3 regions of the Colwellia sp. Bg11-28 genome follow, and region 3 is predicted to be linked to each of the others. Evidence: predicted binding sites of a transcription regulator. Region 3 holds the regulator's gene; each other region holds the start of a gene.
The links. The regulator sigma-54, encoded in region 3, starts transcription at its own class of promoters, with help from an activator protein. The targets are predictions, from matches to a motif close to GTTGGCACGNNNNTNGNNT.
Positions count from the first base shown of each region.

Region 1: a site for sigma-54 is predicted at 7,999-8,017, ahead of flgB (flagellar basal body rod protein FlgB). Genes of this name have one in related genera too.
Region 2: a site for sigma-54 is predicted at 2,593-2,611, ahead of CXF79_RS03695 (PEP-CTERM sorting domain-containing protein). Genes of this name have one in related genera too.

Region 1 is NZ_PJBA01000004.1:227,734-238,611, forward strand. It holds gene CXF79_RS04805 (M14 family metallopeptidase) at 157-1,062, shown strand; gene CXF79_RS04810 (flagellar assembly protein T N-terminal domain-containing protein) at 1,175-2,347, opposite strand; gene CXF79_RS04815 (FlgO family outer membrane protein) at 2,611-3,255, shown strand; gene CXF79_RS04820 (LPP20 family lipoprotein) at 3,339-3,806, shown strand; gene flgN (flagellar export chaperone FlgN) at 3,912-4,358, opposite strand; gene flgM (flagellar biosynthesis anti-sigma factor FlgM) at 4,407-4,715, opposite strand; gene flgA (flagellar basal body P-ring formation chaperone FlgA) at 4,883-5,575, opposite strand; gene CXF79_RS04840 (chemotaxis protein) at 5,783-6,712, shown strand; gene CXF79_RS04850 (CheR family methyltransferase) at 7,072-7,902, shown strand; gene flgB (flagellar basal body rod protein FlgB) at 8,054-8,452, shown strand; gene flgC (flagellar basal body rod protein FlgC) at 8,455-8,886, shown strand; gene CXF79_RS04865 (flagellar hook assembly protein FlgD) at 8,938-9,630, shown strand; gene flgE (flagellar hook protein FlgE) at 9,739-10,878, shown strand, end outside.
Region 2 is NZ_PJBA01000003.1:166,662-177,539, reverse strand. It holds gene CXF79_RS03710 (hypothetical protein) at 59-436, opposite strand; gene CXF79_RS03705 (hypothetical protein) at 558-827, opposite strand; gene CXF79_RS03700 (GNAT family N-acetyltransferase) at 1,295-1,750, opposite strand; gene CXF79_RS03695 (PEP-CTERM sorting domain-containing protein) at 1,936-2,544, opposite strand; gene speB (agmatinase) at 3,495-4,451, shown strand; gene CXF79_RS03680 (hypothetical protein) at 4,701-4,889, opposite strand; gene CXF79_RS03675 (DUF3422 family protein) at 5,405-6,778, shown strand; gene CXF79_RS03670 (aldehyde dehydrogenase family protein) at 6,937-8,358, shown strand; gene CXF79_RS03665 (APC family permease) at 8,367-9,770, shown strand; gene CXF79_RS03660 (helix-turn-helix transcriptional regulator) at 9,890-10,714, shown strand.
Region 3 is NZ_PJBA01000018.1:813,245-824,122, forward strand. It holds gene CXF79_RS20695 (calcium/sodium antiporter) at 1-922, shown strand, start outside; gene CXF79_RS20700 (KpsF/GutQ family sugar-phosphate isomerase) at 948-1,913, shown strand; gene kdsC (3-deoxy-manno-octulosonate-8-phosphatase KdsC) at 1,913-2,458, shown strand; gene lptC (LPS export ABC transporter periplasmic protein LptC) at 2,455-3,024, shown strand; gene lptA (lipopolysaccharide transport periplasmic protein LptA) at 3,011-3,619, shown strand; gene lptB (LPS export ABC transporter ATP-binding protein) at 3,624-4,364, shown strand; gene CXF79_RS20725 (RNA polymerase factor sigma-54) at 4,472-5,989, shown strand; gene hpf (ribosome hibernation promoting factor) at 6,016-6,303, shown strand; gene ptsN (PTS IIA-like nitrogen regulatory protein PtsN) at 6,412-6,864, shown strand; gene rapZ (RNase adapter RapZ) at 7,100-7,954, shown strand; gene CXF79_RS20745 (HPr family phosphocarrier protein) at 7,970-8,245, shown strand; gene mgtE (magnesium transporter) at 8,727-10,085, shown strand; gene pmbA (metalloprotease PmbA) at 10,246-10,878, opposite strand, start outside.

The DNA.
Region 1 (10,878 bases), on a different contig from region 3:
TGCCCGATTATTCGGGCATTTTTATATCTGATAGCAGGGCTGTACTATATATATGCCTAAGCCTCTTGAATATCCTCGCTTCAGAAATACTGTTCGAGCCATAATTAAGGGCGGCGGGTATAACGCAAATAACTATTAGAACAAAAAGGTTACATCATGAGTGATTCAATTTATTCGATCGGTACGCAAGGCCAGCCCTGGACAGATGAAGATAAAGATTTATGGCTTAGCAAGCAAGTTATAAAGCGTAGTTATCAAGATGAAGTACTGTCAAAGTTTGAGTCAGTAACTTCTTCATTTGACATGATTCAGTACGGTAGTTTGTCTATTGATGAAAGTAGATACCCTTTATACGCCATGAGAAGTAAAAATTGGCAAAGTAAGAATAAAACCGTGCTAGTTACTGGCGGGGTACATGGGTACGAAACCAGTGGTGTTCAAGGTGCGATCCGCTTTTTAGAAACAAGTGCCAAGGACTTTAGCCAACGCTTCAATATCATAGTCGTACCTTGTGTGAGTCCTTGGGGCTATGAAACTATTAATCGTTGGAATAATGAGGCGATTGATCCAAACCGTTCATTCTACCTTGATAGCCCAGCCCAAGAGTCTGCGGCATTAATGTCTTTCATTAATGAACTTGATGTTAATATTGCTATGCATATCGATTTACATGAAACCACGGATACGGATAATAGTGAGTTTAGACCTGCGCTTGCTGCACGTGATGCCATTGAGCAAAAAAACTGGAATATTCCTGATGGTTTCTATTTGGTTGGAGATTCAACTAAACCAGCAGCTGACTTTCAAGGTGCAATCAATCAAGCGGTAGCAAAAGTAACTCATATTGCGCCAGAAGATAGTAATGGTAAATTGATAGGCGTTGATATTGAGCAATTTGGCGTTATAAATTATGCAGGTAGAGAGCTAGGTTTATGTATGGGATTAACTGATGCACCCTATGTTACCACTACTGAGGTTTACCCAGACAGCCCGCTAGTTGATGATGAGAACTGTATCACGGCACAAGTTGCCGCAATATCTGCGGCAATAACCTTTATTTAATCGTGTCAATTTAATCGTGTCAATTTAATCACGTTAATTTAAATTAAAACGGCGACTTCGTAATACGTAGTCGCCGTTTTTTAACTGTAAATTAGGGGCGTGGTTATCATTTTTAATAGCGCACGGCTAAATCATCCACTTGAATATTACCAAATAAACGGCCATCTGGTGTCGTTGCCGTTGCTGTTTCTCTAGATAGCTTAGTTACTTTAACCTTGTAAGGGCTTAAGTTATAGCCAGCATAAGGCTTTCCTGAATTACTAGTAAAATTGGTTAGATGTAGCAAGCTAAATTCATCACCGATTTTTAAGCCATGATCTCGACCTATGTTAATCGTAACTTGATTTCCTTCAACTTGAATGATTTTGCCTCGACTAGGCTCACACATAATGTTTTCATCGATATCCTTAATGACTTTATCAAGAATATTTTCCACCATTATTCCATATTCACTTTGCCAAAAAGAATTACCATCTACATCAACCTTTATACGTTTGGTAAAGGTCCATGGGGCAGTATTTTGATAACGTTGTTGCCAAACCAATTCTCCATTAACACCATTATATAAATAGAAGGTTATAGCAAAATTTCTTGGGTATACACCTTGTTGCCAGAACGACCAACTATTAGTTGCTTGTTTATCGAACGAGACATTAGTGATTTCACTGAACATTATATATTGGCTATCGGTACTATCACTCAAAGAACGAGTTAATAGAGATATTTCATCACTTGCTAAGCTGTCATTAAGGCGTGAGAATTCAGTTTTATTACTGAGTATGCTGCTCGTTTTAGTAAAGGTACTTTGCTGGTTAAGTTGCACGGCCAGTTTACGCATAACCGCTTTATCAATTAGGTAAATTTCTCCTATATTTGCTTGTTCTCTTTGTAGCAAGTGACTACGTGTAATTAACAGAGACTTTTTAAAGTTTACTGCAAAACACTTTTTCTCTTGAGGAAATATATCGGCTCGAATTGTCACCGTAATGAGGTTGTCGCTATGTATTTCATCAACCAATTCAATAGAGTTGACACTGCCACTTGCTCTTATACTGATTTGATCTTGCGTGAGTAAGCCATTGACTACTTGCTGAACACTAGAAACACTAGCACCTGATACAAGCAGCGCTTTCTTAAGTGCGTTTTCCATCGCTTTGGTACGTGCAAGCTCAACACTGATATCATTGGTACGAGCATGACCTTGGGTCTCATACCATTGACTGCTAGCAGAGAAACTGCATGAAAAGCTGACGATGAAAACTAACGTTGTGATGAATTTATACATAAGTCTGGTTATTTTCCTAACTTGGTTCTAGTCATATTAATTGTTCAACAGTAAGGACTAACACCCATTAATACGGGGTGATAACTATAATAAAAAATACGATGCATATTTCATGCCTCATCACTTCGTATTGTTACTATTTCATTAGATTTACTTTGATAGGTATTATTGGCTTAAAATGTGCATCTGTGTATAGATAAATGTATAAATTAACATACTGCGACTAAGGCTAAATATGGTACTTAGTTTTAAAGGGGAATATCATGAAAAAATGGCTTATACCATTGATTCTGCCAGCTTTACTCTCGTGTGAGACCACACCTGATGAGGGGTTTTATCAAACTACTCATATTGAAAAAGGTGAAATTGATAGTTACCAATTACCACGACATGCCATTAACGATGTAGTAAAGGGCCTAGCTTATCAAATGCTGACGAGCAGTAGCTTTGTTAATGCAAAAACCCCGGTAGCGGTAGCTTCTTTTGTTGATCTTAAAGATCTTGAAACGACTAACTGGCTTGGTAATCAGCTTGCAGAAAGCTTTGTGCATGAGCTACAGCGACATGGTTTGGTCGTTATAGACTTTAAAACTACAGGGCATATTCGTGTAACCAAAAAAGGTGATTATGTCTTTAGTAGAGACTGGCAGGAATTACCTGAACGTCAGATAATTGACTACGTAGTCTCTGGCACTATGGTTGAGCAGGAAGATGGCGTTTTAGTCAATGCCCGTATGATAGGTATTCAATCAAAGGTTGTAGTTGCTACCGCTCAGTCATTTATCCCTGCTTGGGTTTTGGGTGATGAAATGAATCATAGTGAAAAAGTGAAAATGAAAGACGGTATGATTATACGCGATAATACTATGTTGCATAACGATGACCGTGCTGTGATTATACAAAATTAGTATTCTCTTCACTATTCCAGTTTTATCTATCAGAGTGAAATCATAATGCTATTTTATCAGCGATTACTATCAAAGGAGTACCTATGAATAACTCATTGATTAGATCCATCCTTATTTTGAGCGCACTTTTTTTGACCAGTGCCTGCTCCCTTATTTACGATAAGCATGTGCAGTGGGAAACAGTAAAACCAGAAATTTTTCCTGTGCTTTATGCAACAGGCTTTGCCCCCATTAGTATGCAAAGATCAACCCATGAAACTCAGCGGATGCTGATGGCCATTAAAGCGTCAAAAATTGCCGCTTATGCGGAGCTAGCTGAGCAAGTATACGGACAACAAGTTTCAGGCAAGGTCACTATGGCCGATTTACTCATTGAAGATCAGCAGTTAACCGCTTCAGTGCAAGGTATCATTCGCGGGGCTAAAGTTATTAAAAGCTATCCTGTGGGTGACGTTTATACTACTGAGCTGCAGTTAAATTTTGAAGATGTTTACAATATTTATCAAGCAAACCAGAATAGAAAAGAAATTAAAGACGTGACACATTTTTGATTTAGCATGCTAAAGATGAACACATAAAAAAGGCGTTAATCTGTAGGATTAGCGCCTTTTTTATTTCTTAATTAGTATTTATTTCTAGGGGCTTAGTTTTTAACGCTAAGCTTTTAGTCCTAGACTAGAGAGTCCTGCGCTTTTTTTACCTTTCTTGTCATAGGTAATTGCACTCTTATTATGATTTTCTAATAAGCTGGTTTTCATGCGTTCTACCGCAAGTTGAGATTGTTGAATGATTTGTCCGTTGATTAAGTTTTGCTGTTGGCAATGAGTTAATAAATCGGTTATTTCAGCAAGTTCTTGAGTCAATTTTCCTGCTGCTTTATCTTGAGCAAAAAGTTGATTTTGACCTATGGTTTGGTCAAGCTGTTGAATTGCAATTAGCAGCGTATTTTTTTCTTGGCTGATGGCTAGCAAGGCTTGTGGATCATGCTGTTGTAAAATGTGCTTTTCGTTAGCAATGATCTGGGCAAGTGTAGTTAACTGCTGATGTTGTTGTACAAGCAGTTCATTGGAGGTTAATCCTTGAGAATCTGGCCCTAGGGACATAAAGTTTGCCTTTGATTTTACTATAAATGATGTATTTACAGTCTATCGTTAAACAAGCTTAAATTCAAAGTTAGCAATACTCGCTGCTAATTTTTCTGGATTAATTTTATAGTCACCAGAGCTAATCGCTTTTTTCAGCTCATCAATCTTCTTTTGATTAATCACGGGCGCATCCACCGCTTTTTTTTGTAATTCATTAAGTTGTTTTGCTTGCGGAGTAATCGACACAGAATCTTGTCCTGAGCTTTTTACTTGGGCATTGTTCGATGCCGTTTGCGCAGTATGCTGTTTTACTTTATTTTGTTGGGCTTGCTGAACTTGATTGCTAGCATTCAAGTTATTGATATTTATAGCCATAATTTCATCCTTTAACAATGAAATGATATTTCAAAAGAGTTCTATTGTCTCGTTATCGGCCATAGGCGTAATAACTTTAGTTAAAAATAGATTAAATTATAAATAACATTTTGAGTCGGTTAACAACGATATTATTTATTAACCCTACCTATGTGTATATTTCTTGATTATAGATGAATTATGACTTGGTTAATACCTTTGACGCGAGGGGTGATGACTTTCTTTGACCGAGTATTCTTGACTCTTATCTGCTCATTAATATTACCTGAACTCAATGCGACTCCCTGGGTTTTGATACTAAAACTGTCTGATGAGACAATAATAGTCACCACATCACCCTTACATATTAAACAAATACTTCTTTTACTGATGGCTCTACCTTTGGCAATTCGCTTTTTCGCTTTAGCGCCAAAAACAATATTAGTATCAGTTAGTTTGTTGCCGCGGATCTTATTAATGGGTATAAAAGCAAGCTCGACATTACTTTCGTCAAGTTTATCTCCTTTACTAATTGTATTCTTAGCAATTAAAACTGCTTTAGTTATTTCAACTTTTGCCGATAAATATATTTTCCACTGTATTGATTCATCACAGCTAATTTTAACATTTACATTTATAGCGCCATTCTTTTCAGGTATATTTGCAGTTAAGGGAATTTTACAGGGTTTAATCGTAATTCTAGGGTCTAGATGAGCGACTGAAATACGCACCTTTTCTTCTTCAGTTGAAGGAAACTGCTCGATTAAATAATTTTTTGCAAAACGCTCAATAAAAGCACTGTCTAGCTCAGTTGCAACCGTAGTTGTTTGCTTAATGAGCAATAAGAATATAAAAGTTAAAAAAAGTTTGGTAAAGCGCATATATTTTGTTATCTATCGTTAAGTAAATGCAATTAGTCGTCTATGCTTAACCTGGGTCAGCAGTGTGAAATAAGGTTCTATCATACGTCAAGTTTCAGACGCTTAGTGTGATTATCAACTCTATATATTAAATACAATTCAAGAACTGTGCCTTATATGTTTATTAGGTTAAACATAATAATTGCTACGGTCTTACATGAGGTTCATATGGCAGGCATACTCGATTCAGTAAACCAGCGTACACAACTTGTTGGCGAAAACAGGTTGGAATTGTTACTTTTTAAACTTAATGGCAGACAACGATTTGGTATTAATGTTTTTAAAGTACGTGAAGTTATGCCATGTCCGCGGTTAACTCTGTTGCCTAAGCAAGATAGCTTTATAAAGGGTGTCGCACATATCCGAGGGCAAACTATTTCTGTTATTGATTTAAGTAAATCAACGGGCGGTCCGGCAATTGAACAAACAGCTGAAAGCTATATTATTATTGCTGAATATAACCGAAGTGTGCAGGGTTTTCTTGTTGCCGGTGTTGAGCGTATAGTGACTTTAAGCTGGGCTGATGTGATGCCACCACCAGAAGGTGCTGGTAAATCTAGTTACTTAACTGCGGTGACTGAAATAGACGGTCAGATGGTATCAATATTAGATGTTGAGAAAATTTTAAATGAAATTAGTCCTGTTTCTACTGAAGTGAGTGAAGACATCATCGATGTTTCTATCGGTGAAAACTTAGGCGATAAGTTGGTGATGATTGCAGATGATTCAACCGTTGCAAGAAATCAAGTTAGAAGAGCATTAGAGCCATTAGGTATTAATATGGTATTAGCTAAAAATGGTCGTGATGCTTTAGAGCAATTATTGGCCATTGAAGCGACTTGTGAAAATAGCATCACTGAAAAAGTGGCGTTGATGATCTCTGATATCGAAATGCCTGAAATGGATGGTTATACTTTAACCGCAGAGGTAAAAGGTAATGATCGCATGTCAAAAATGCCAATTATATTGCACACTTCGTTAAGTGGTGTATTTAATAATGCGATGGTGGAAAAAGTTGGTGCAGAAGATTTTATTCCAAAGTTTCATCCAGATGAGCTAGCAACTGCTGTGAAGAAATGGTTAAAAATAGAAGATTAACTCTGAGTATACCCGCTCAACTTGAAGATGCTCGTTTCAGGAAGTCTGAGCGATTCATCATTAAGGCACATTTTTTATTAAGGGTTATTCCCTTAAAAAGAAATGTAACGCAGAGTATGATTTGCGCAGCCTTCCCCAAGGGGATGGTTTAGAAACGCTTTATGCTGCGTTATTGATTTCGACAAGGGAGCAACCATTCTCTTCAATCAATGCCTTGACTAAAGGCGTTTCTAATTCCAGCTGAATCATGCATATTCAAGTGGAACAGGTATATAGCTGAATAGTTGTTATCGAAAGTTAACGACGACTCTCCAATTGATGGAGGGTTTAGGAAAATACGAAATAAGTAGGAAGCAATAGTGTCAGCAAGAGAACTTGATGAAAAAAGTTACAACCAATTTAGAACCTTCTTAGAGCAGCAATGTGGCATAGTACTCGGCGAAAATAAGCAATATTTAGTTAAAAGCCGATTAGCGCCATTAATGGCTAAATTTGAGCTCAGTTCATTGACAGAGTTAGTCAATCGTACGTTAACTCCTGTTGAGCGGCAAATGCGTGCCGCGGTTATAGATGCTATGACCACTAATGAAACCTTATGGTTTCGTGATGACTATCCTTTTAAGTTACTTCAAAGCAAGTTGCTTCCTGATTTTGCCAATCGTAAAACACCGGTTAAAATTTGGTCTGCGGCAAGTTCTTCTGGTCAAGAACCATATTCCATTGCGATGGCCGTGTTGGAATATCAACAAAAAAATCCTGGTGCATTCCCACGTGGAGTACAAGTTATTGGTACTGACATATCAACGACTATGTTGGAGCATTGCAAATACGGTCACTATGATAGCCTAGCACTTGCTCGAGGGTTATCTGCTGAGCGAAAGAAACGCTTCTTTGAGCCGGGTGATAACGGTATGTTGAAAATAAAAGACGAAGTAAAGAAAATGGTGAGCTTTAGACCACTTAATTTACTCAATAGTTATAGCCTAATGGGCCGTTTCGATATCGTGTTTTGTCGTAATGTATTAATTTATTTTTCCCCAAAGATAAAAACACAAATAATTAGTCAAATTCATGGCGTGTTGAATAACGATGGCTATTTATTTTTAGGCGCTTCGGAGTCTTTATCTGGAATAAATCAAGATTTTACTATGCTACGCTGTAATCCTGGTATTGTTTACCAGAAAAAATAACGCAATCTCTCCACCCCGCTAACAGCGATTCTTCCTTGCTGTTAGCCCTCTCATTCTAGTCTCATACCTAACTCTTTATCCTCTATTGATTTACTAACTGGCACAAATTTTGTATTCCTTTTAGCTAATCGTTAATCATTGTGAGGCTAATATGGCTATAGGTTTTGATAAAGGCTTTCAACTGCATACACAGGGCATGCTTATTCGCTCTCAACGTGCAGAAGTTATCGCCAGTAATATTGCCAATGCAGATACCCCAGGCTACAAAGCTAAAGGGCTAGACTTTAATCAAGCACTAGCACAAGCGGCAAACAAGCAAAAAATGGGCATGTCTCGCACCAATGATAAACACTTTGATATACGAACAGAGTTAAATAATTCCGTTGACTATCGTGTACCTAATAACCCTGACACAGGCGACGGTAATACGGTTGACGTACAAGTGGAGCGAAACTTGTATTTAAAAAACTCAATGGAATATCAAGCAAGCATTCAGTTTCTTAATGGAAAAATTAAAGCCATGAAGAAAGTTATCAGTGGAGGTCAATAATTATGAGTCTTTTTAACGTATTTGATATTACCGGTAGTGGTATGAGCGCACAATCAGTCCGCCTAAATACTACCGCGAGTAATATTGCCAACGCTGATAGTGTTAGTAGCAGTGCCGATAAAACTTACCGTGCGAGACACCCTGTTTTTGCCGCTGCCATGCAAGAAGCTGCCGCAGGACAGGGGAAAAATGATGGTAGTGGGGTTGGTGTTGATGTTTTGGGTATTGTTGAAAGTGATAAACCATTAAATGTGGAATATGCACCGAGTCATCCAATGGCTGATAAAGAGGGTTATATTTACAAACCGAACGTCAATGTCATCGAAGAAATGACCAACATGATCTCGGCGTCTCGTTCGTATCAAACAAATGTGCAGTTGGCTGAATCTGCCAAAAATATGTTAAATAAAACATTACAGTTAGGGCAAAGATAGTGAGCAATTTTGATATGTCATTTAGTCTATTGCAAAAGGTAGGAGTGGATAATGGAAACAGTTAAGGGTGTTAGCCCGTTAGATGCTATCCGTTGGCAGAAAGAAGAATACACAGTTGCAGAGCAAGATAAAGGCATGCTTACACAAGCTGACTTTTTTGCTTTATTAACTAAAGAGTTATCTAACCAGGATCCAACCAAACCTGTTGATAATAATGAGATGATTTCACAAATGACTGCCTTCTCTACAACGGATGGTGTTCAGAAACTTAATACTTCATTTGATAGCTTTGCAACGTCGATGACTTCCAGCCAAGCGTTGCAAGCATCTTCTCTCGTGGGTCGAAGTGTTTTAGTTGAAGATAATGTCTTTGGTATGGCAGAAGGTGAAGCAGTTAAAGGCAAATTGGTATCTGATAAGCCTGCCAGTAATGTGAATATTTATGTTGAGAACGTTGCCGGTGAAGTTATTCAAACTGTCCCTGTTGGTAGTGTTAAAGCAGGCGGTTTTACTTTTACTTGGGATGGACAAACGGCTAAAGGCGAACCTGCTGCAGAAGGTGCTTACCGTTTTCGTATTGTTGGTTTGGTCGAAGGCAAAGCATCAGAGTTAGAAGCCCAAACCTACCGTAAAGTTGATAGTGTTACGTTAGCAGGTACCGGTGGAAAAATAGTGCTTAACCTTAATGGTGGCAGCGCTATGGCATTATCAGATGTAGTTGAAGTATCCGATGGCGAGACTTAGGTCTTATCGTAAAAGCAATTAAACAAAAATTATAAACTTTACCTGACAGCACAAGTATCGAGCAGTACAGGTGTTAAGCAAAATATCGAATTTTAAAAGGATTAAATTATGTCATTTAATATTGCATTAAGCGGATTAAACGCTGCACAAAAAGACTTAGATGTTTCATCAAATAACATTGCTAACGTAAATACGGTTGGCTTTAAAGAGTCACGCGCTGAATTTGTTGATGTTTATGCATCATCATTGCTTGCTTCAGGTAAAACTAAAGTAGGTGACGGTGTTTTAACAGCAGATGTTGCGCAGCAATTCTCTCAAGGTAGTATTCAATTTACCAATAATGCGCTTGATTTAGCTATTACAGGTAATGGCTTTTTTGCCACAGTCCCTGAGCTTGGTTCTTTAGAAACTTCCTATACACGTGCCGGTCAGTTTAAGTTAAATTCAGATAATTTTGTTGTTAACTCGCAAGGTGGTCATCTTTTAGGTTTTCCTGTCAATCCTGATGGCTCATCAGCTTCAGTAAGTTTAAGTACTGCAGAGCCCATTCGGATCCCTACGGCATCGGGCGCACCCACAAAAACCAGTGAAGTCGATGTACGAATGAATTTACCTGCAGGTGATAGCTATATTACCAGCGCACCCGCTAATTTCGACCCAGAAGATCCACTAACATTTAATAACTCGACTTCAGTCACTATTTTTGATTCATTAGGTGATAGTCATATTATGACTTATTTCTTTGTTAAAGATGACCCAGCAGTCGCACCTAACCAATGGATGATGTTTGCATCTGTCGATGGTAAACCTATCGACTTAGATGATAATCCTGCTGTGCAGACACCAGCAGATGCTTTAGTTGTTACTAGAACTACAGATGTGGCGACCGCACAAGGTGTGTATGATGCCATAGCCGCACCCTCTGCAGCTGATTTAGCGACGCTTAATGCAACAAAAACGGCATTGGCCACTGCAATTTCAGCAACAACACCTGTTAGTGGCACAGGAACAAAAGGGGCGCGTTTAACGTATAACTCGTCTGGTGATTTTATTTCTCAGTCGCCATCACCAACTAACGGTGGCATCCGAACCGTTGATTTCTCTGGCCATTTACCTAATGGTGCTGATCCAACTCAAACGGTTAAAATTGATTTTAATTTAGATAGTGCAGCACCGAACCCTAATGAGCCTACACAGTTTGCTTCAAATTTTGAAGTAACAGCCTTAAATCAAGATGGTTTAGCGGTG
Region 2 (10,878 bases), on a different contig from region 3:
TAACAGGCTAAGTAATGGTTGGCTAAAATTGTGCAGCGAAGCGAAACGTAGCCAACTGTTACGTGTCCTTGTTGATTATCTTGTTAGGCTTACTTTTAAACTTTACAGTCAAAAACAAAATAATAAAATGCACAACCAGTATACTAAACAATAACTTGGCTAAAGAATAGCTAGAATTAAATTGAGCATTTAAGTATTCCTCGTTTGAGAGATTAAGCTCATGTTGCATTTCAATTTGTGATACTAGCCCTGAACGTTCGAGAGGAATTGATTCATTCTTTAATACAGAAATAAACTGATTTTGTAATTCCGTCATTTGTTCAATTGTATATTTTGATTTTGATTGCTCGTAATTATATTGCGGGAACCATAACGAAAAAACGGAAAATGCTAAAAGCGAAATCATGGACAAAGTCAGTAATATTTTGTGAGCCATAGTTTAAAAAGTATCCATACTTGAGGTAAGCCTAACGCCCTAATAATGGGCAAAAAATTGTTGGCTAAAATGTTGAGGAACGAAAACAGCCAACTGTTTTTTGTCCTTATTTATTAGCTTGTTATATGGCAACTTGCTCAGCCACTTTTGCCTGAATTTTATTTACCAATTCAGTTGAACCTTTGATTGATAAACCTTCATAGGTTTCGGAATATATCTTAATTTTTTTAGAATTGATATTTGCTTCCCAAACCGATATTTCCTGAGAACCTACGACGTTATAATTCTTTTCTTTAACTGTTGCACCAAAGCTAGCCAAGACAATTTTAAGTGCCTCGAATAGTTTATCATCAGTTTCTGAGCCTAAAAGTACAGTTGAAGTGCCAAACATATCCCTTGCCATATAACAGCTTATTATGGAGACTTCTCAGTAATGTCCGTCCCATAACTTTAATTTTATGTGCATTAATATCCCATATTTTCAGTGTCTTATAAACTAAATATATTTTATTTTTGTTAGGTTTTGGATATTACTGAGACTTCTCAGTAATATGACACAGTCAATCCATTAGAAAATATATCGCAAATATTTTGAAGCTAACTTCCGCTCTGCGCACCAAGGGAACATAAACTCAGTAATAAAACATCAATTTTAGTAGCTAATTGATCTCTATAAAGAGACTTACAATGAGAGATTAAATTATCGGAATTAGCTATGAAGTGTGAATTTGATTTGGGGCCCTTTTTCTCTTTATTATTTATTAAGGGTTCCAATGGTGCTCCATTAGTATCTTTAGGTCAGGATAAATGGATATTTAAGTCCAATCGAGCATTTAAATACAACTGTTTTTGCTTCGTTCAAAGGCCTTGTTCTACCTGTAACGAGTAATTGTGAAAGTCTTCAGATACTTTTTTATAACCTAGTTTCTCATACAAATGTTGACCCGCTTTGTTTGAAAATGCAGTCATTAAATCTATTCGAGAAGCACCCTCTGCTTTAGCATAACTTTTGGCTTTATCCATTAATGAAGCACATACTCCTAAGTTACGGCCGCTGTCATCAACATACAAATCATAAAGAATATAAATTTTTACCGCGTCAACAGAGCAAAAAGAAGGATACATTTGAACAAAACCTAAGGTTTTACCATCCTTTTCAACAAGAAATATTGTCGATTCACCTTTTTCAATACGTTCCGAGATGAACTGCTCTGCCAATGCAATATCAGGTTTGCATTCATAGAACTGTCTATACAAATCGAATAGTCGTGCAATTACTGGGATGTGCACCTTAGTAGCTTTAATGATTAACATATTCACTCTATTTATTAGATAAGGTATAGCGCCCGAACAAGAGACTTTTATTGGTTGGTTAAAATATGGAGCGAAGCGAAATCTAACCTACTGTTAACAGTCCTGTTTTATTGGCTTAATAGGCATAAAAAAGGCCCCAATAAATATTAGAGCCTCCATACATCAAAAATGTGCAATTAAAGTAATTAAGTGTTTTTATTTTTTCTTGAAAAACTTAATCCAACCAAGCTAAGACCAAATATCAAAAGTGTAGCTGGCTCCGGTACTGATGTAGATGCATAACCATACTGAAGATTTGCCATGCCGTAATCACTTTCTGAGAAACTATCACATTGGGTGATTGATGTGTTTGAACAATAACCAAACCCATCAATGGTGACATCACTCGAGTAAGTCCAATTTCCAGAGTTTTGAATGTAGTTATCATTACCACTAACAGCCACCAATCTATATTGTTGACCAGAAAGCAGATCAAAATTCACTGAAGAATAGCGGTATGAGCCTAAAAGAGTATCAGTAGAATTTACATTTGTTGATACTAATAATGTCCCTAAAACTTCATCAAAGATTCCAACTTTAATCGACTCACTAGAAAAACCATTACCTAAATAGTCATAAGCTCCAAGTGATGTTACATTAAGATCGGTAGCACCAACTGTGAATATAGTACCAAAAGACCATGAGCCGTTTGTACCAGCGCCATTTTCCGAAATCACTGTTCTTATAAGTGAAGCATTTGCTGACATAGCAAATACAGAGATTAACAACAAGCTAGCTAATTTGATTATTTTCATAAGCTTTTCCAAATATGTATTAATTAATATGTTTTAATTTAAGTGTTAATGCAAAAAACTCGCCAAGTTCATAATCAATTGTTTTAAATGGTTTTATCTAGTCTTTTTTCTGATTAACACTGTAGGCTGTAAAATATGCTGACATGACCTTTATGTTTAGCGTCCGTTTAAATAACTTATTAGCTTTTAGATTTTAGATTTTATTGTAACCAAATCCCCTTCTACAAATACACATTCATGACGTTCACGAACTTTAAAAAATCATCTCCAGTTTCTTTATACTCAGTTTTTCTCTCGATTCGGGTATTTACTAATAAGTCACCATCAATACCTAGTTTTTGACCATTTCTAATAGCGTTATCCATAGCTCTTTGAAGTAAGTTATCTTTGGGGCCAGATATATAAGCTAGAGATATCATATTTACTTGGTAGCACGATTTCCCTATAGTATATAATATTATTGTCTTTAATATCAATTAATTGGACTTTAAATATATTGCTTTCGGGTTATTGCTGAAACTTCTCAGTAATATGGCATGAATAATTTATAATAAATGCTGTTTTAAAAGGCTTACAGCGAAGAAAAAGGAATCAGAGTTAGTGAAGAAGTGGGTGAGTAATTTGGGGCCCTTTTTACCTTTATTTTTTATTAAGGGTTCCAAGGGTGTTCTATTAGTATCTTTAGGTCAGTATAAATGGATATTTAAGTCCAATCGAGCATCAACGTAATACTGGGCTGATGCTTAGTTTTTCGATGTATTCCCACTAAAATTCTTCAAATAATACAATAAAAATACTTTTTCACCCTCTTTTGGGTATAACCAAATGACCGTTAAGTTGCTACATTCATTGTAGGCATTAGAGCGTGCTCATAAATAAACTAAATAGAGCAAGGCTAAATTTACAATATTAGGTGTAAGAACACGGATTGCACTTAAGAGGGTTAGAGTATGACAGATAATAATTTCAATCAGCCATTAGGCGGTAATCAAATGCCACGTTTTGGTGGTCCAGGTACTATGTTTCGCTTACCAAGCAGTGAAATAAGCAATGACTTAGATATTGGTATTGTTGGTGTGCCACTGGATATTGGTGCGAGTAACCGAAGTGGTACACGCTTTGGCCCTCGTTCTGTTCGCAATGAATCAGTCTTAGTTCGTCCTTACGGTATGTATACCAAAGCTGCGCCATTTGACAGCTTCCAAATTGCAGACATTGGTGATACTCCAATAAATACATTCAATCTAGCTGACTCTATTCGAATTATTGAAGCGCATTACGATACCATTATGGCGAGTAATATTAAGCCAGTGACTGTTGGTGGCGATCACACTATCAGTTTGCCTATCTTGAGAGCCTTGCATAAAAAGCACGGCATGATGGCATTAGTTCATGTTGATGCCCATGCGGATATTAATGATTCTATGTTTGGTGAAAAAGAGTGCCACGGTACTATTTTCAGACGTGCTATTGAAGAAGGTTTAGTTGACCCAAAAAAAATGATTCAAATTGGTCAACGTGCAACCGGTTATAGTGCGGGTGATTTTCAATGGGCGGTGGACCGAGGCGTAAGAGTTGTACAGGCAGAAGAATGTTGGTTGAAATCGTTAGTTCCCTTAATGGAAGAGGTGCGTGAGGTTATTGGTGAAGATATACCGACTTATTTAACGTTTGATATTGATGGTATTGATCCAGCATTTGCGCCAGGAACTGGCACACCAGAGCCAGCAGGGTTAACCTCGCCACAAGCCTTAGAGATCATTCGTGGCATGTGGGGTACTAATCTTATTGGTGCTGACTTAGTTGAGGTATCACCACCATATGATACTTCAGGTAATACCTCCTTATTAGCAGCCAACCTCATTTTTGAAATGCTTTGTAGCTTTCCAGGTTGTATTCGTAGATAAAGAGCAATGGTGACTTAACTACAGAAAAGGGCGTATACCTCAGGGTATATGCCCTTTTTATTATTTCTTATTGCTTCTTCTTAATTCTTACTGGTCGTAGTTTTAAAAGGCACTGTTCTATCTGTTGGAGGGGTATGTAATGAGTAGGCCTGTTCTGTGCCGCGTAGATATCGAGTATGAATCTATATGGTATAACACTGACTCAGAAAGGCTGGGAACTGTTCAGTGAAGTATTACTTTGAATGACGATTAATTGTAACCGAGCACGTAACAGCTATTCGCTTCTTGTTCTACATATAAGCGTTTTTTAAGTAAGTTAACTGCAAAGTTACTACTGAATTCAACATCAGAGTTGAAAGTAGCTTCCTGAGATAAGCTCTCTTCATTACTTGCTGTATTTAACTCCTGAGAGGTTTTTGCTTCGTTACGGTTATTCATAATCACTCTACCTATTGTCGTAATGTGTAGTATTAGCTTATTACAATTTCAGAAGTAACTTGATTAATAAATACCCGAACGGGGGGATTACTCACGTTAGTAATGCAATGCCGTTTTAGTAAATCCACCCAGTTCATCTGTTGAAACGAAAGTACTCCTTAAACACAATTCACACTCATCGAGAGGCATTTTTATGGGTGATTGTGCGTGCAAAAAGATCTATTAAGTTTGATAGATGTAAAACTTAACGTGTATTGTTTTGTATTTAACATAAGCTTAAATTGTTATTCAATAGATAAAACAGATTACAGTGCAGATTGTAATCACTCATCCTGCCAGAGTTAATGGAGTAATGCAGGCATTGTGAAGACTGAACTGGCTTAACAATGTGGTCAACTAAATCGGTTAATGAGCGCGTCCGCTTATTAAGTAATTAGTTTAACTTAATGATACCTAACCAAGATGACTTGGATCTGAACTAGTTAAGCTAAGTGACGAAAATAAGAGGAAGTAGATTGGAACTTTTTACCGCGAATGAGAGTCCGGAAAAACTGGGGATAGGCAAAGCTAATATCTTTATTCAACCGAATCATAAAGCGTATGGCCAACTGAATAAACATGCCTATTTCAGTCAAAGTTATGCCGATTTACATGCTAGACCGTTTCCTGTTTCAAATGTACCGCTTCGCGTTTCACAAGTTTGCTTTCTTCATCAAGAGGGTGATAGTCAAGCCGTTGAATTAGCTCACTTACATGAGTTATGTCATCGATATAGCGTCAATCCTCCTTTAGCCAATGCATCGTGTTTTTACCAAAAAATGGGTGAATACGAAATTAGGTGGGAGCGCCATACAGAATTTAGTAGTTACACCTTTTTAATACATGACAGCGGATTGAAACCCTTTGACTGCCCACCTGTAGCGCTAGTACCCATTGATTGGCTTGAGGGGATATCAGGTGAGTTAATTGCTGCCGTTCATATTGATGCGTTAAGTGAAGGAAGCGTGACCTTAGAAAGAGATCATTTACGTCAATATTTTGAGGGACAGCGGTTAATGGGCTCTGAATTACATAATGGCGAGGCTATTATACTCAGTGCATTGCGGTTACATGAGGATAACTTTAACCGAATATTGTTGGTTAATACTAGTTTGAATGAATGTCAAAGTGGCCGCGTGCTTAGAGCACTATTAGAGATTGAAGCCTATCGAAATATGACCTTATTGGCTTTTCCGCTTGCACAACAAGTGAGTATCAAAGTCAGCAAAATGGAATCGCAATTGGCCATGTTGCTCAAGAAGCAAAAAGATATTAAGTCGTCGAATGATGAGCAGAAACAACTGGCTGAATTGTCATCAATGGCAGCTAATATTGCTGAAATCATCGCTAGCTCACGTTATCGCTTTGATGCAGGCAGTGCTTACTATGAAATGGTAAGAAGTCGGTTGGCTGAATTAGAAGAAAAAGACATTAATGAATTACAGACTTTTAGTGCCTTTATCGACCGACGATTATCTCCGGCATATCGAACCGTACTTGCGGCAAAACGTAGGCTTGATGATTTATCGAGTCGAGTCGATCGCGCGAGTGACTTTTTACGCACCCGTATTGATATGGCGATTGAAGCACAAAATCAAGCATTGCTGACATCAATGGATAAAAGAGCGCAGATGCAATTCAACTTACAACAAACAGTTGAAGGGCTTTCAGTAATTATTATGACCTATTACGTACTGGCACTGTGCAAGTATTTATTGGATGCCAGCAGTAGCCTTGGTTATACATTTAATAGGGAAGTAGCCTTGACGTTGTTGATGCCAATTGTACTTATTAGCGTCTGGATGTTTAGCCGCCGGATAAAAAATGCAGTACAAAAAATTGCACCCTGATTGAAATAATCTATTGGTTAACAATGAAATAAGTTCGTTATTTATACAGTTGTAAATAGAGTTTTGAATGGTTTGGTTTGTGTACTCCCCTAAAGGGGGTACTTAACTTGATAGGGCTAGCATAGTCTAAGTTATTATTTTTATAGCGGGATCAAAAAATGTATACATATAACAAGCTCTATATTAATGGTGACTGGCAATTGCCAAACACTGAAGACACCATTGATGTGATCAATCCGGCTAACTCAGAACTTTGCGCTAAAACACCCAGTGCATCAATTGCAGATGTTGATAAGGCAATAGCAGCAGCAAAATATGCATTTGCGCAATGGTCAGCAACAACACCAGCAGAGCGAAGTCAGTTAATTACTGCTATTGCTGATGAAATGCAAAATAGAATAGATGATTTTGCGAGTGCTATATCTACCTCTATGGGCTGTCCTAAACATCTTGCTTTTGATATTCAAGTGCAAGGCGCGATCGACGCCTTTAGAGGTTATGCCGACATGGCGTCTTATGTTGATGAATCATCAACAGAACATGGCGTGATGCAATGTCATTCCGCAGTTGGTGTTTGTGTTTTAATCAACCCATGGAATTACCCGTTATCTCAATTAGTTGGCAAGATAGGTCCAGCATTGGCAACCGGTTGTACTATTGTTGCTAAACCCGCAGAGCAAACGCCTTTGCAAGACCTTATTTTGGCTGAAATCTTTGACAAAGTTGGCGTACCTGCTGGCGTGTTTAACGTAATTACCGGTTATGGTTTCAAAATTGGTGAGCATTTATGTTCACACCCTGACGTTGATATGGTTTCGTTTACTGGCTCTACAGGAGCGGGTATTAAAGTTGCTCAAGCGGCGTCAACAACAGTTAAACGTGTTTGTCAGGAACTTGGTGGAAAATCTCCGTTTATTATCACTGACGATGCAGATTTAGCTGCAGCTGTTCGGTATGGCGTTGAAGATGTCATGATTAACTCGGGTCAAACATGTTGTGCATTAACTCGTATGTTAGTGCCTGAATCACTTTATCAGCAGGCGATTGTTATCGCCAAAGCCGTAGCAGAAGAAAATGTGGTTGGTGACCCACAAGACGAAAACGTTACCATGGGGCCTTTGAGCTCGTCCTTACAACAAAAAAGAGTTTTAGACTATATCAATATTGGTATTAAAGAAGGTGCTGAACTTGTGACCGGTGGACCAGAGATCCCCGCTCGATTACAACAAGGCGCTTATGTAATGCCAACTATTTTTACCAATGTAACCAATGACATGACCATAGCACAAGAAGAAATATTCGGACCTGTGTTATGTATGATCCCTTATTCAGACGAACAAGAAGCAATTAAAATTGCCAATGATACTGTCTTTGGGTTGTCATCAGGTGTTTTTGCAAAAGATGCAAATGCTGCACTTCAAATAGCTCGAAAAATCCGTGCTGGACAAAGTTATATTCAAGGCACTTATTTCAATTCTCATGCACCGTTTGGTGGCTTTAAGCAGTCAGGAAATGGTCGTGAATGGGGAATTGAAGGATTACGCGAGTTTATTGAAGTGCAGTCTATAATTATAACTTAGGGGAAAGTATGAGTGAGCTACATTTACATGAGAAAACGCTTGGAAAAAGGGATATATTTTTATTCTGTATTTCAGCCGTATTATTACTAGATACCTTAGCTGCTGGGGCCGTAATGGGACCAACAGTTATCTTTTGGTGGGTAATACTGACTATCTTTTTTTTAGTACCTTTCGGTGCTATCAGTACTGAACTTGGATCAGCTTACCCTGAACAAGGCGGTATTTATGCTTGGGTAAAAAGGGCATACGGCCAAAAAATGGCATCACGAATTAGCTGGTATTACTGGTCTAATGTTGCCGTTTGGGTACCTGCTATCTTCATTCTTTTTGCGGGCGTATTCTCGCAAATATTCATGCCTGATATGTCGCTAACAGCACAAATCATCATGGGTGTGGTACTGATATGGGTTGTGGTTTTTGTTAATATTGTTGCCTTAAATGTGGGTAAATGGATCCCAAATATTGGGGCAGCGATCAAGTTAATTATCTTTGCATTATTAATTATCGGTGGCATCTTGTATGGCATGGAGCACGGTATAGCAAATGAATTTACCTTAGCTACGATGATCCCAAGCACAGAAAATGGCGGCTTGAGCTTACAATATTTACCTGCAGTTGTTTACGGTATGCTCGGTTTTGAATTAGCCAGTGCTAGTAGCGCTGAAATGAAAGACCCACGTAAAGATTTACCTAAAGCTGTTTTCTCATCAATTGCTGTAGTGGTAGGTGCATATATCTTAGCAACTACTGCGATATTAATTGCACAACCTGCTGATAAAGTTGATGTAGTTGATGGTTTGATGGATACCTTAGGTCAGTTCTTCGGTGGCAGTCCATTGGGTGATGCTTTCGTTGTTGTTCTCGGTGTTGGTGCACTTTATACCTTCTTCTCAAATGGTGCAACGTGGGCAATGGGTGCTAATCGTGCAGCAGCAGAAGCGGCTATTGATGATGAATTACCGGCATTGTTTGCGGTTGAATCTAAGCATGGTACACCCGTAGGTGCGTCTATATTACTTGGTATTTCTGCTTCAATATTACTGATTTTATATGGTGTGATGGCGGGTAATAACGAAGATTTATTCTGGTCTTTATTTGCTTTTAGTGGTGTTATTTTTATGTTGCCTTACGTTGCTGTGTGTACAGCATTTGTTAAAATACGTGAAACGCATATTGGTATTAATGGCAAAATTGCAGAGGATGGCACGTTTAGATTTCCAGGTAGTCCTAAATTTGTAAAAGCTTGCGCCTATCTTTGTGCCGCCATATTAATGGTAACGATAACGTTATTTATTTATGTACCAGGCGAGGGTGTTGCTTGGGAAGTATTATGGGGTGCCATTGGTGTTATCATCATGGGTGAAGTAGTTACTTATCGTGGCATGAAAAAAATGAAAACAGCTACAGTGTAACCAATATTGGTTTAGGTATTGTAATCGCTTGAAACAGCGACTCTTTTGAGTCGCTGTTTTGTTTGTATTTCAAACTTTACTATTATTAAGTAGAAACTTTTGTTAAGTGCGGTCATTTTATGAAATTAGATAAATATAGTTTAGCGCTAATTGAGCTAACTCAGCATGTTGGTACAGAGCACTTTTATTCTAAATTGAAAGACTTTTTTAAAATCACTTTTGATTTTGATGAGCTAATTGTTCTGCAATTTCATAAGTCTGCAGATACAAAGTTACATTATCGTTATGGAAATGATGGTAAAAAAAACATGCTGTATGGTGAGGAGTCTTGGCGCTATTTAACACGCTTATATGTACTAGATCCTTTCTACCGAGTGTTTGCTGATAAAGGGAAAGAGGGCTTTTTTTCTCTAGATGAAATAGCGCCGGATGAGTTTTCAAACAGTTACAGTTCTTACTTTAATTTTTTATCACTGACTGATGAGGTAGGTTATCTATTTCCGATAGATAAGGATAATTGTTTACACCTTGATATCTCTCGATTTGGCAATAGTGAGAAGTTCTCGTCTTTGGATAAAACACTTTTTGCTCAGTTAGTAACCCCCATTCAAAACCTATGTAATAGCCACTTGGCTATGATTGGTGAAAGCAGCGAAACTACCCACTCAAATGTTGAAAATGTACTGCTTAATTTCGGCAAAGACATCCTAACCAAGAAAGAATATCAGGTATGCCAACTATTGCTACAAGGGCATTCCACAAAAGCCATTGGCACTATTATGACCATTGGCTACGAAACAGTAAAAATGCATAAAAAAAATATTTATAGCAAAACCTTTTTATCAAGCCAGTCAGAACTATTAGCCTTGTTTATTGATATTTTACAATCAGAGTCATTAGACAAAGATGTCGATCATTTATCTTTTTATGTCGATGGACAATAACTCCCACCAATAAATTTTATTAGCTACCTTTTAGGGGGTATCTAAAAACTCTCATCAGGTTAACTTAGTACTATAAAACTAAGATGGTGTGTACGAGGAGTATTTATAAAAGTAAGGCTTTTATAAATAACTTACTTTGTTATATACCCGCTCCACTTGAAGAT
Region 3 (10,878 bases):
TAAGTTCGTTTTTGGTGCTTCATCATTAGCAAGAAACTTAGGTATTTCGCCAATGATAATTGGATTAACTATCGTTGCTATGGGTTCTTCAGCACCAGAAATGATGGTGGCTGCAACAGCATCAATGCAAGGTAACCCAGATACTGCCATTGGCAATGCTATTGGTTCAAACATTACCAATATTGCCTTGGTACTTGGTATTACCGCTTTACTACAACCGTTAACCGTTTCATCACAAACAATAAAGCGTGAAATCCCCCTTATATTAGCCGTTACCGCCTTAGGATATTGGTTACTTATCGATAATCACTTTAGTTTCATTGAAGGTATTATCTTGATATCTGGCTTTGCCATCTACATTATTACACTCCTTGTTATCACGTTGAAGAAAACAAAGGGTAAACCCAGTGATGATCCGTTGATTATTGAGGCAGAACAAGATGTTGCCGCCGCCGTCAGTATGAAGTTATCTTTAATTTGGCTGGGTGTTGGAATCATTTTATTACCATTGAGCGCGAGCTTTTTGGTTGATTCTTCTGTATATATTGCTAAGGCTTATGGTATTAGTGACTTAGTTATAGGCTTAACTATTATAGCGATAGGTACCAGTTTACCTGAGCTCGCCGCTAGCATTATGAGCATCATTAAAAAAGAAGATGATTTAGCATTAGGCAATATAATAGGCTCTAACATTTTTAACATTTTAGCTGTTCTCCCAATAGCCGGTCTAATAGCTCCTGGTAATATTGACGCTTTAGCTGCCAGCAGAGATGCGCCTTATATGTTAGGTATTACTTTGCTGCTATTTATCTTATGTTTTAGTCGTCGCTTAGGTGCATTTAGAATTACTCGTGCCAAGGGTGCATTATTACTGTTAAGCTTTATCGCTTATCAGGTATTACTTTTTAGTCAATTGTCATAATAAAGGCTGCTGTTAATTAATCATTATGAAAAATTTCAAAGAATTAGCAAAAAACGTTATTGAGATTGAACAGCAAGCCATCGCTGAACTAGTACAGTTTATTGATGATAACTTTGAACTTGCCTGTCAACTCATGTTTCATTGCAAAGGACGAGTAATCGTCATTGGCATGGGTAAATCAGGTCATATTGGTGGTAAAATAGCGGCTACACTTGCTAGTACTGGCACACCATCATTTTTTGTTCACCCTGGAGAAGCTAGTCATGGCGATCTAGGCATGGTCACTAGCAATGATGTGGTTTTAACCATTTCTAATTCGGGTGAAACTAGTGAAGTACTTGCTATTATTCCGGTTATAAAACGCATCGGTGCTAAATTAATTTCTATGACTGGCAACACTGAATCTACCTTAGCTAAATTAGCCGATACCCATGTTTGCATTAAAGTATCGGCTGAAGCTTGTCCTCTTGGTTTAACGCCAACATCAAGTACCACGGCAACCCTAGTAATGGGTGATGCATTAGCCGTTGCTTTACTCAACGCGCGTGATTTTACCGCAGAGGATTTCGCTTTATCTCACCCTGGTGGCAGTTTAGGCAAACGTCTATTACTGCGCCTAAGCGACATTATGCATAAAGACGATCGCGTACCTATGATTTCGGAAAATGCTCTTATCAAAGACGCCTTAGTTGAAATGTCCTTAAAAGGCCTGGGCATGACTGCTATAGTTAATGAACAACAACAACTAGTCGGTTTATTTACTGATGGTGATCTTCGCAGGGTATTAGACAATAGGATAGATATCCACAGTGAAAGTATTAACACAGTAATGACCCATAACCCTAGTGTAGCGCAGAGTGATATGCTTGCCGCACAGGCGCTAAAAATAATGGAAGATAAAAAAATAAACGGCCTTATCATTGTCGATAGCAACAATATACCTGTAGGTGCAATGAATATGCACGACTTCTTAAGTTCCGGAGTACTTTAATGAATACCCTATATGGCAATGTAGAACACAACGTTTTAGCTAAAGCGCAACAAATAAAGTTACTGGTATGTGATGTCGATGGTGTATTTTCTGATGGCAGAATTTATTTAGGCAATGATGGTGAAGAGCTAAAAGCTTTTCATACAAAAGATGGTTTTGGCATTAAGGCCTTAGGTGCTAGTGGCGTTGATGTTGCGATTATTACGGGAAGAACTTCAGCTATCGTTGAGTATCGTATGAAAGCATTAAATGTTGCACATATTATTCAAGGCCAAGAAGATAAGTTACCTGCATTAATTGATTTAATTGAACAATTAAACATTACTATTGAAGAGGTAGCGTACATTGGTGATGATGTACCTGATTTACCTTGTATTGAAGCCGTTGGCTTAGGCATTAGTGTTTCCGATGGACATCCTTTAGTTCTTCGTTCTGCCAATTATACCACTTTTACTCGTGGTGGATTTGGCGCCGTAAGAGAGACATGTGATTTGATCATGCAAAGCCAAAATAGCTTAGACAATGCATCAGGCGCCAGTATATGAATCGATTAAATAGCCTAGCGCTATTTGTCTTACTGCTTAGTGCGCTAATTTATGGCATTATTGAATGGCGTAGTGCATCAATAGAACAAGATACTTTAATTGTTGATGAGCAACGTCCGGATTTTATTGCTGAGCAGCTAGAAAGTAAAATCTATAGTGACTTAGGGCAACTCTCCCACACTATTGAAGCAGAAAGAATGGAGCATTACTCTGATTTGGAAGTCAGTTACTTTGAATTGCCGAATTACACATTATATCCGCAAAAAGAAGGCCAGCCATGGAAGGTCAGTGCGCAAGAAGCGACACTTTACAAAGACAACCGTGTAGAGCTAAAGAATCAAGTACATATTAAAGCGACAGAAATTGACGGCTTAATAAAAGAGATTCACTGCAAAACAATAGCATTAGATTTAAAAACCAATATCATTAGTTCAGAGCAATCAGTTGTTGTGGTGGGAAGAGATTTCACCATGTACGGCTCAGGATTAATTATCGATTTAAACACAAAAAAAATGACCTTAATCCAGCATGAACGTACTATTTATAAAAAACATGATGAAAGTTAATTTAATTAAAAAAACAGTTTCAGTTTTAGCCGTAGCCTCAAGTTTACTCTTTGTCAGTAACGCTTTGGCGGCAATAAAAGATTTGGAACAGGAAATAATTATAGTCGCTGAAAGTCAAGATGCCGATCTAAAAAATAAAATTATCAGTTATTTAGATAATGTTATTATTCGTCAAGGCTCTATTTCTATTACCGCCGATGTAGTTAAAGTCTTTAGTCAAGTTAATAAGAAGAATGATGAAAAAAATGAAACTTATTTGGCAAAAGGCAAACCTGCTATATTCGAGCAACAACTAGAAGATGGTAGCTTAATTACCTTGCAGGCAGATGAAATAACCTATAGCCCTAACTCGAATACAATCATTATTTCAGGTAATGCCCTAGTCAAGCAAGCTGGAAGTGAAGTCAGTGGTAATGAAATAACTTATAATACTGTCAGTGAAAAACTACAAGCACGGAGCGCTAATAATCAGCCTGTTACTACTATTTTACAACCAACGGTACTCAAGAAACAGAAAGAGACTTACGAAAAATCTAAAGAAGAAAAACCAACTGACAAGGTAGTAGAAAAAGAAGGCGACAGTAGTGACAACTAACACAGTGAAAACAACACCTGTAAATACACTGATTGCCGATGGTTTATCGAAGTCTTATAAAAGTAGACAAGTCGTTAAGAATGTTAGTTTGCAAGTTGACGCAGGACAAATAGTTGGCTTATTAGGCCCCAATGGCGCCGGAAAAACCACATCCTTTTATATGATTGTTGGCTTAGTCCCCAATGACAATGGCTCGATCAAACTCAACGGTCAAGACCTTACCCTTGCTCCTATGCATGAAAGAGCCCGAAGCGGTATTGGCTATTTACCTCAAGAAGCCTCAATTTTTAGAAAGCTAACTGTTTCTGATAATATTATGGCGATATTACAAACACGTAAAGAGCTTAGTGAAACCCAGCGCGCTGAGAAACTTGAAAATTTATTAGAAGAGTTTCACATTTGTCATATCAAAGACAATACCGGCATGAGCTTATCCGGTGGCGAAAGACGAAGAGTTGAAATTGCCCGAGCACTCGCTGCAGATCCTCAATTTATTTTATTAGATGAGCCCTTTGCTGGTGTTGACCCAATTTCGGTTGGCGACATTAAAAAAATCATCTTACACTTAAAGCAGCGAGGCATAGGTATCTTGATCACAGACCATAATGTGAGAGAAACATTAGACGTTTGTGAGCATGCTTATATAGTTAGTCATGGTGAAATTATTGCGCAAGGTAATGCAGATCAAATTCTTGCTAATCAAAAAGTCAGAGATGTATACCTTGGCGAACAATTCACGCTATAGTAAAGCGATAGGCTAGTATATTTAGCCAGAATGCTTAATAGAATAGTAGTTACCCATTGTAATAGCGTAACTACTAAGAATAATAAATAGGAAATCATATAACCTAGATGCGCCCTACACTACAGCTCCGTATTGGACAACACTTAACAATGACTCCACAATTGCAACAAGCTATTAAGCTGTTGCAATTGTCTACGTTAGAGTTACAACAAGAAATTCAAGAAGTTTTAGAGAGCAATCCATTACTTGAACTTGATGAAAAAGCTCAAAGTGATAATTCAAGTGAACAAAATAATCTTGAAGAAGCCTTTTCATCCAATACTAATGAAGAAAAAACGGATCAACCTGCGGGTGATGGTAGTGAAGAACAGCAGGCCAGTATTGACGAAATCAGTACTACTGAGGCGATGGAAAAAAGTGATATACCAGAAGAACTAAATATAGATACTACTTGGGAAGAAAGCTACAGTGCTGGGGTATCAAATACTGGCGCAGTAAGTAGCCCTGCTGATGACTACACCTATCAGGGTGAAACCACTGATTCCATTCAAGATCATTTATTATGGCAAATGGAATTAACCCCTTTCAGCGATACTGATAAAACCATCGCAATTGCTATTATAGAAGCAGTCGATGACGCCGGTTATTTAACTGTATCACCAGAAGATATCTTAGAGAGTGTTGGCACTGAAGGGCTCGAGCTTGATGAAGTAGAAGCCGTATTAAAACGTATTAATATGTTTGATCCTATTGGTGTCGCAGCTCGCTCCATTCCTGATTGCTTACTTATTCAATTAAATCAATTTAGTGCTGATACCCCTTACCTGAAAGAAAGTAAATTAATAATCAACGACCATATCGATCTACTTGGTAATCGAGACTATCGCCAGTTAATGCGTAAAACCAAATTAAAAGAAGATCAGCTACGTGAAGTGATGCGTTTAATTCAAAGCTTGAACCCTCGTCCGGGTGATGCGGTAATTAAAGGCGATGACCAGTATGTTATTCCAGATGTTTCTGTTGAGAAAAAAAATGGCCGTTGGGTCGTTGAATTAAATTCTGATACTGCACCTAAATTGTCGATTAATAAACAGTATGCGGCAATGTCTAAAACAATGAAGTCGTCAACTGATGATGGACAATTTATTAGATCCAACTTGCAAGAAGCTAAATGGTTTATTAAGAGTTTAGAATCTCGCAATGACACACTACTTAAAGTGTCCAATTGTATTGTTCAACGCCAGCAAGGTTTTTTAGAACATGGTGCTGAAGCCATGAGACCTATGGTACTAAACGATATAGCTGAAGCTGTTGATATGCACGAATCCACCATCTCACGTGTTACAACACAAAAGTATATGCACACGCCAAGAGGCATCTTTGAACTCAAGTACTTCTTCTCTAGTCATGTCAGTACAGAGAATGGTGGTGAATGTTCATCTACAGCAATTCGTTCTTTGATTAAAAAACTTATCTTAGCGGAAACACCTGCTAAACCGTTAAGTGATAGTAAAATGGCTAACTTATTAGCTGAGCAGGGAATAAAAGTGGCACGACGTACAATTGCTAAATATCGAGAATCATTAGCGATACCACCGTCAAATCAACGTAAGAGTTTACTTTAGAAGACTACAATAAAAGGATCATGTTTATGCAAATTAATCTTTCTGGACACCATGTTGAAGTAACTAGTTCATTGCGCGAATATGTCGATACAAAATTCTCAAAATTAGAACGACATTTTGATCACATTAATAATGTCCATGTTGTACTTACCGTAGAAAAGCTTAATCAAAAAGCTGAAGCTAATGTTCATATGAATGGCAGTGAAGTATTTGCTTCTGCAGTCAACACCGATATGTATGCCTCTATTGATACCTTAGTTGATAAACTTGATAGGCAGATTCTTAAGTATAAAGCTAAGGTTTCTCATCATTAAGTTGAGTTAGCCCGAAAGACCGCTTTAAAGTAATTAAAGCCTATTAAAGCAGGCGTCCTGAGCTAAATGATTTAGCGTAAGTGGCGCCTTAAAACCATTAACACGATTATGCAATTATCCGAAATATTAACAACAAGCTGTACTAGTTGTGATGTAGCAGTAACCAGTAAAAAACGTATTCTAGAAAGAATTTGTCAACTCGCTGCGATTCAAATAACTGATATAGAGCAAGATGAACTATTAGATAGTTTACTCAATAGAGAAAAAATGGGTAGCACTGGTATAGGTAACGGTATTGCGATCCCACATGGTCGATTGCCCAATACAAGTAAAGCTGTTGCGGTGTTAATAACAACAGAAAAGGCAATCGATTTTGATGCCATAGATAATAGAGACGTAGATATTTTTGTTGCCTTATTTGTGCCCGAAAATAGCTGCCAAGAACATTTAGATACGCTACAAAATATTGCTAAACTATTTAGTGATAAAAAGATGATCAAGCAAGTACGAAAATGCAATGATAATCAGGCACTCTATAACTTAATTCAACAAGCAAGCTAGCAATATATATACCCAAGCCACTTGAAGCTGTGTGTTTCAGGACCGCTGAGCATAAGCGGCTCAGGGGCCGCCATAGGGCTGGTTTAGAAACGCTTTATGCTACGTTATTGATTTCGACAAGAGAATAACTATTCTCTTCAATCAATGTCTTGCCTAAAGGCGTTTCTAATTCCAGTTGAAACCTGCATCTTCATGTGGCTTGGGTATAAGTTGCCGCGCATTCGGAATAGTATAAATGAAATTAATCATTGTTAGTGGTCGCTCAGGCTCAGGTAAATCGGTTGCACTAAGAGTTTTAGAAGATCTTGGTTATTATTGTGTAGACAACATCCCTATTAATCTTCTGCCGGCATTAACCCATACTGTTATCAATGACTATGAAAACGTTGCGGTAAGTCTCGATGTTCGAAACTTACCGAAAGACCCAGAAGATATCCCAGAAATTATTGCTTATTTACCTAAAGCAGTAGACGTTAACACGTTATTTTTAGATGCCGATGATAATGACTTAATCAGACGCTTTAGTGAAACACGCCGTTTGCATCCCCTTATTAAAGAGAATATGGCACTTGATCAAGCAATTGCTTTAGAAAAATCATTACTCGAGCCTATATCTACTAATGCCGATCTATATATAAATACCAGTCAACTTAGCCCTCATCAATTGGCTGATTTAGTCAGAGAGCGGATTTTAGGTAAAAAAACAGGCTCTATGGTATTAGTATTTGAATCGTTTGGTTTTAAACACGGTATTCCTGTTGATGCTGATTATGTATTTGACGCTAGATTCTTACCTAATCCATTTTGGGAAAAATCACTCAAAGGTCAAACAGGCGTCGATCAAGAAGTAAAAGACTTTCTTGCCAGCCAAGCTATAGTGACTAAGTTTATTTGGCAAATTAACAGTTTTATGATGACTTGGTTACCACATCTAGAACGAAATAATCGTAGCTATGTCACTATAGCCATTGGTTGTACTGGTGGTAAGCATAGATCTGTTTATATCGCTGAGATGTTAGCTAAAAACTTCCGTAAAGAGCGTGATGATATACAAACGCATCATAGAGATATTGATATTAAATCTACCTAATAAGTGAGCACAACAGTGAATGTTATCTCTCAACAAGTGACCATTTGTAATAAATTGGGTTTACACGCTCGTGCCGCAACTAAATTAGCGCAATTAAGCCAAAAATTTGCCGCGAAAATCACCCTAGAATTAGCCGGTAAAGAAGCCGACGCTGGTAGTATTATGGCGCTAATGTTACTAGCAGGTGGTCAAGGAAAAATGGTAAATATCACCGCACAAGGCAAAGACGCACAGTTGGCACTCGCTGAAATATGCCAACTTATTTCTGATAAGTTCGACGAAGCTGAATAAAAAAGACTATATAAAAGCTCCCTTCATAAGATAAAAAAGCTGATAAAACCACTAAGTTACGATAAACTTAAGCCGACTTTCAGCTGTTTTCCAAAGAAAGCTGTTATTCTTTTCATCAATAATAATACCAAGTGGACCAATTTATTGCCCACTTAGCGAGAATGAAAAGGCTTAGGGGTAAGGCATTAATTGAAGAGAATGGTAATTTCCTTGTCAATATAAATAACGATGCATGTAAGCCTTTGCCTTTATTAGGTACTCGCCCTTTGGGAACTCATTAGCAAACTGATATCATCATAAAATTAATGAAATGTAGAATAACTATATTTAAATAATTTCACTTGTTCTAAGCTCGCTAATGTAGTTCTAAGTTGTACAATTAATTAGTCCAATAGGTATGACCCTCCGTTTCGCGACGTTCTCAGCGATACACTCTTTAGAGGGTTTTCTGTGCACTATACATTACAGAAGCAGAGTCGCTATGCCAGAAATATCAGAACAAGAGTATAACCAACAAAGATTACAACAAGTCAACGAAGCACTTGGCAGTGGTATGTTCGTCTACGTGCGAAAACTATTACAGCACATGCCTGCTTATGATTTAGCCCTTATTTTAGAGTCTTCTACTGCTAAAAGCCGCCCAGTATTATGGCAACTTATTGATCCTGACTTTCACGGTGAAGTACTTGAAGAGCTTAATGAAGAAGTTCGTAAAGGTATTCTTAAAAGCATGCGACCTGAAAAGCTTGCTGCTGTTGCCGAAGGCATGGATATTGATGATTTAGCTGAAGTTTTCCGTACCCTACCAGACAGTATTTATAATGAAGTACTGAACTCGATGGACTCGCAAGACCGTAGTCGTGTCGAAACAGCATTATCTTACGAGGAAGACACTGCTGGTGGTATGATGAATACCGATACTATCACCTTACGTCCGGACGTAACGGTTGATGTGGTATTACGGTACTTACGCCTTAAGGGTGACCTTCCTGACGCAACCGACTCTTTCTATGTTGTTGATCGTAACAATAAATTTATTGGCGCAGTATCACTAGCAGCAATCGTAACAGCTAAAGCAGAGGCCATTGTCTCTAGTTTGATTAATGCTGAAGTTGAAGCGGTGCAAGCTGAGTTGGGCGAGCAAGATGTTGCGCAACTTTTTGAACGTCATGATTGGTTTTCTGCACCCGTTGTTGATGACGCAGGCCACTTACTAGGTCGTATTACCATTGATGATGTCATCGATATCATTCGTGAAAATGCAGAACACTCCATGATGAGTATGGCTGGTTTAGATGATGAGGCAGATACCTTTGCTCCCGTCATTAAAAGTACTAAACAGCGTTCATTATGGCTTGGTGTTAACCTGATTACCGCATTAATGGCGGTTGCTGTTACCAGTATGTTTGAGGGTGTTTTTCAACAACTAGCCATTTTGGCGGTATTAAATTCTTTAGTTCCGAGCATGGGCGGTGTTGCTGGTAATCAAACCTTAACGCTTGTTATTCGTGGTATGGCGCTAGGTCATGTCGGTGACAGTAACGCTCGCGCACTGCTCAGTAAAGAAGTCGCTATTGGTTTTTTAAATGGTATTATTTGGGCGACGTTAATTGCGACTGTAGTAGCGATTTGGAAGCAGGATCTAATGCTTGGCGGCGTGATTGCATTCGCTATGCTGATGAACATGACTGCAGCCGGGCTTGCTGGTGTAAGTATTCCGTTGTTATTAAAACGCCTCAATATAGACCCTGCGCTTGCAGGCAGCGTTATTATCACCACGGTAACTGATGTTGTAGGTATTTTCGCATTTTTAGGAACCGCTACGCTCTTACTAACCTAGTTATGTTTACCTAGTGCATTACCAAATAGAAACACCTAATTTTATCTTTAAAAAAGCGTTATCAATCGCAAAATTGATAACGCTTTTTTATGAATCACTTTACTAGTAACTAAACTAAGAATAATAGTAATAGTAATAGTAATAGTAATAACTTTAGTTTTTAATGTCCGGCAACTTGCAACTCATCAATTAAAATAGAGCCAGTACGGATACTGCCACGCATATCCACATCAGAGCCAACAGCGACAATCCCCTTAAACATCTGAGCTAAATTACCAGCGATGGTAATTTCACTTACTGGGTAGGCTATTTCACCATTTTCTACCCAAAATCCTGACGCGCCACGTGAGTAATCGCCATTAACAACATTTACTCCTTGCCCCATTAACTCAGTAACCAATAAACCTGTGCCTAAGGTTTTTAACATAGCGTCAAAACTGCCATCATGTCCTTGGGCATCTACCAACCAGTTATGAATGCCGCCAGCATGGCCCGTTGTCGTTAATCCTAGCTTACGAGCCGAGTAACTGGTTAACAAGTAAGTTTGCAATGCTCCTTGGCTAATAATCTCACGATCTTGCGTTAATACACCTTCACTATCAAATGCACTACTCGCCAACGCCTTGGCAATATGCGGTCTTTCACTAATATTCAAAAATTTAGGAAAAACATCTTTACCAATCTCATCAAGTAAGAAAGATGATTTACGATATAGATTTCCACCACTAATAGCTGCGATAAAATGTCCCCAAATAGTATTCGCAATATCAGATCTAAATAGTACTGGTACTTT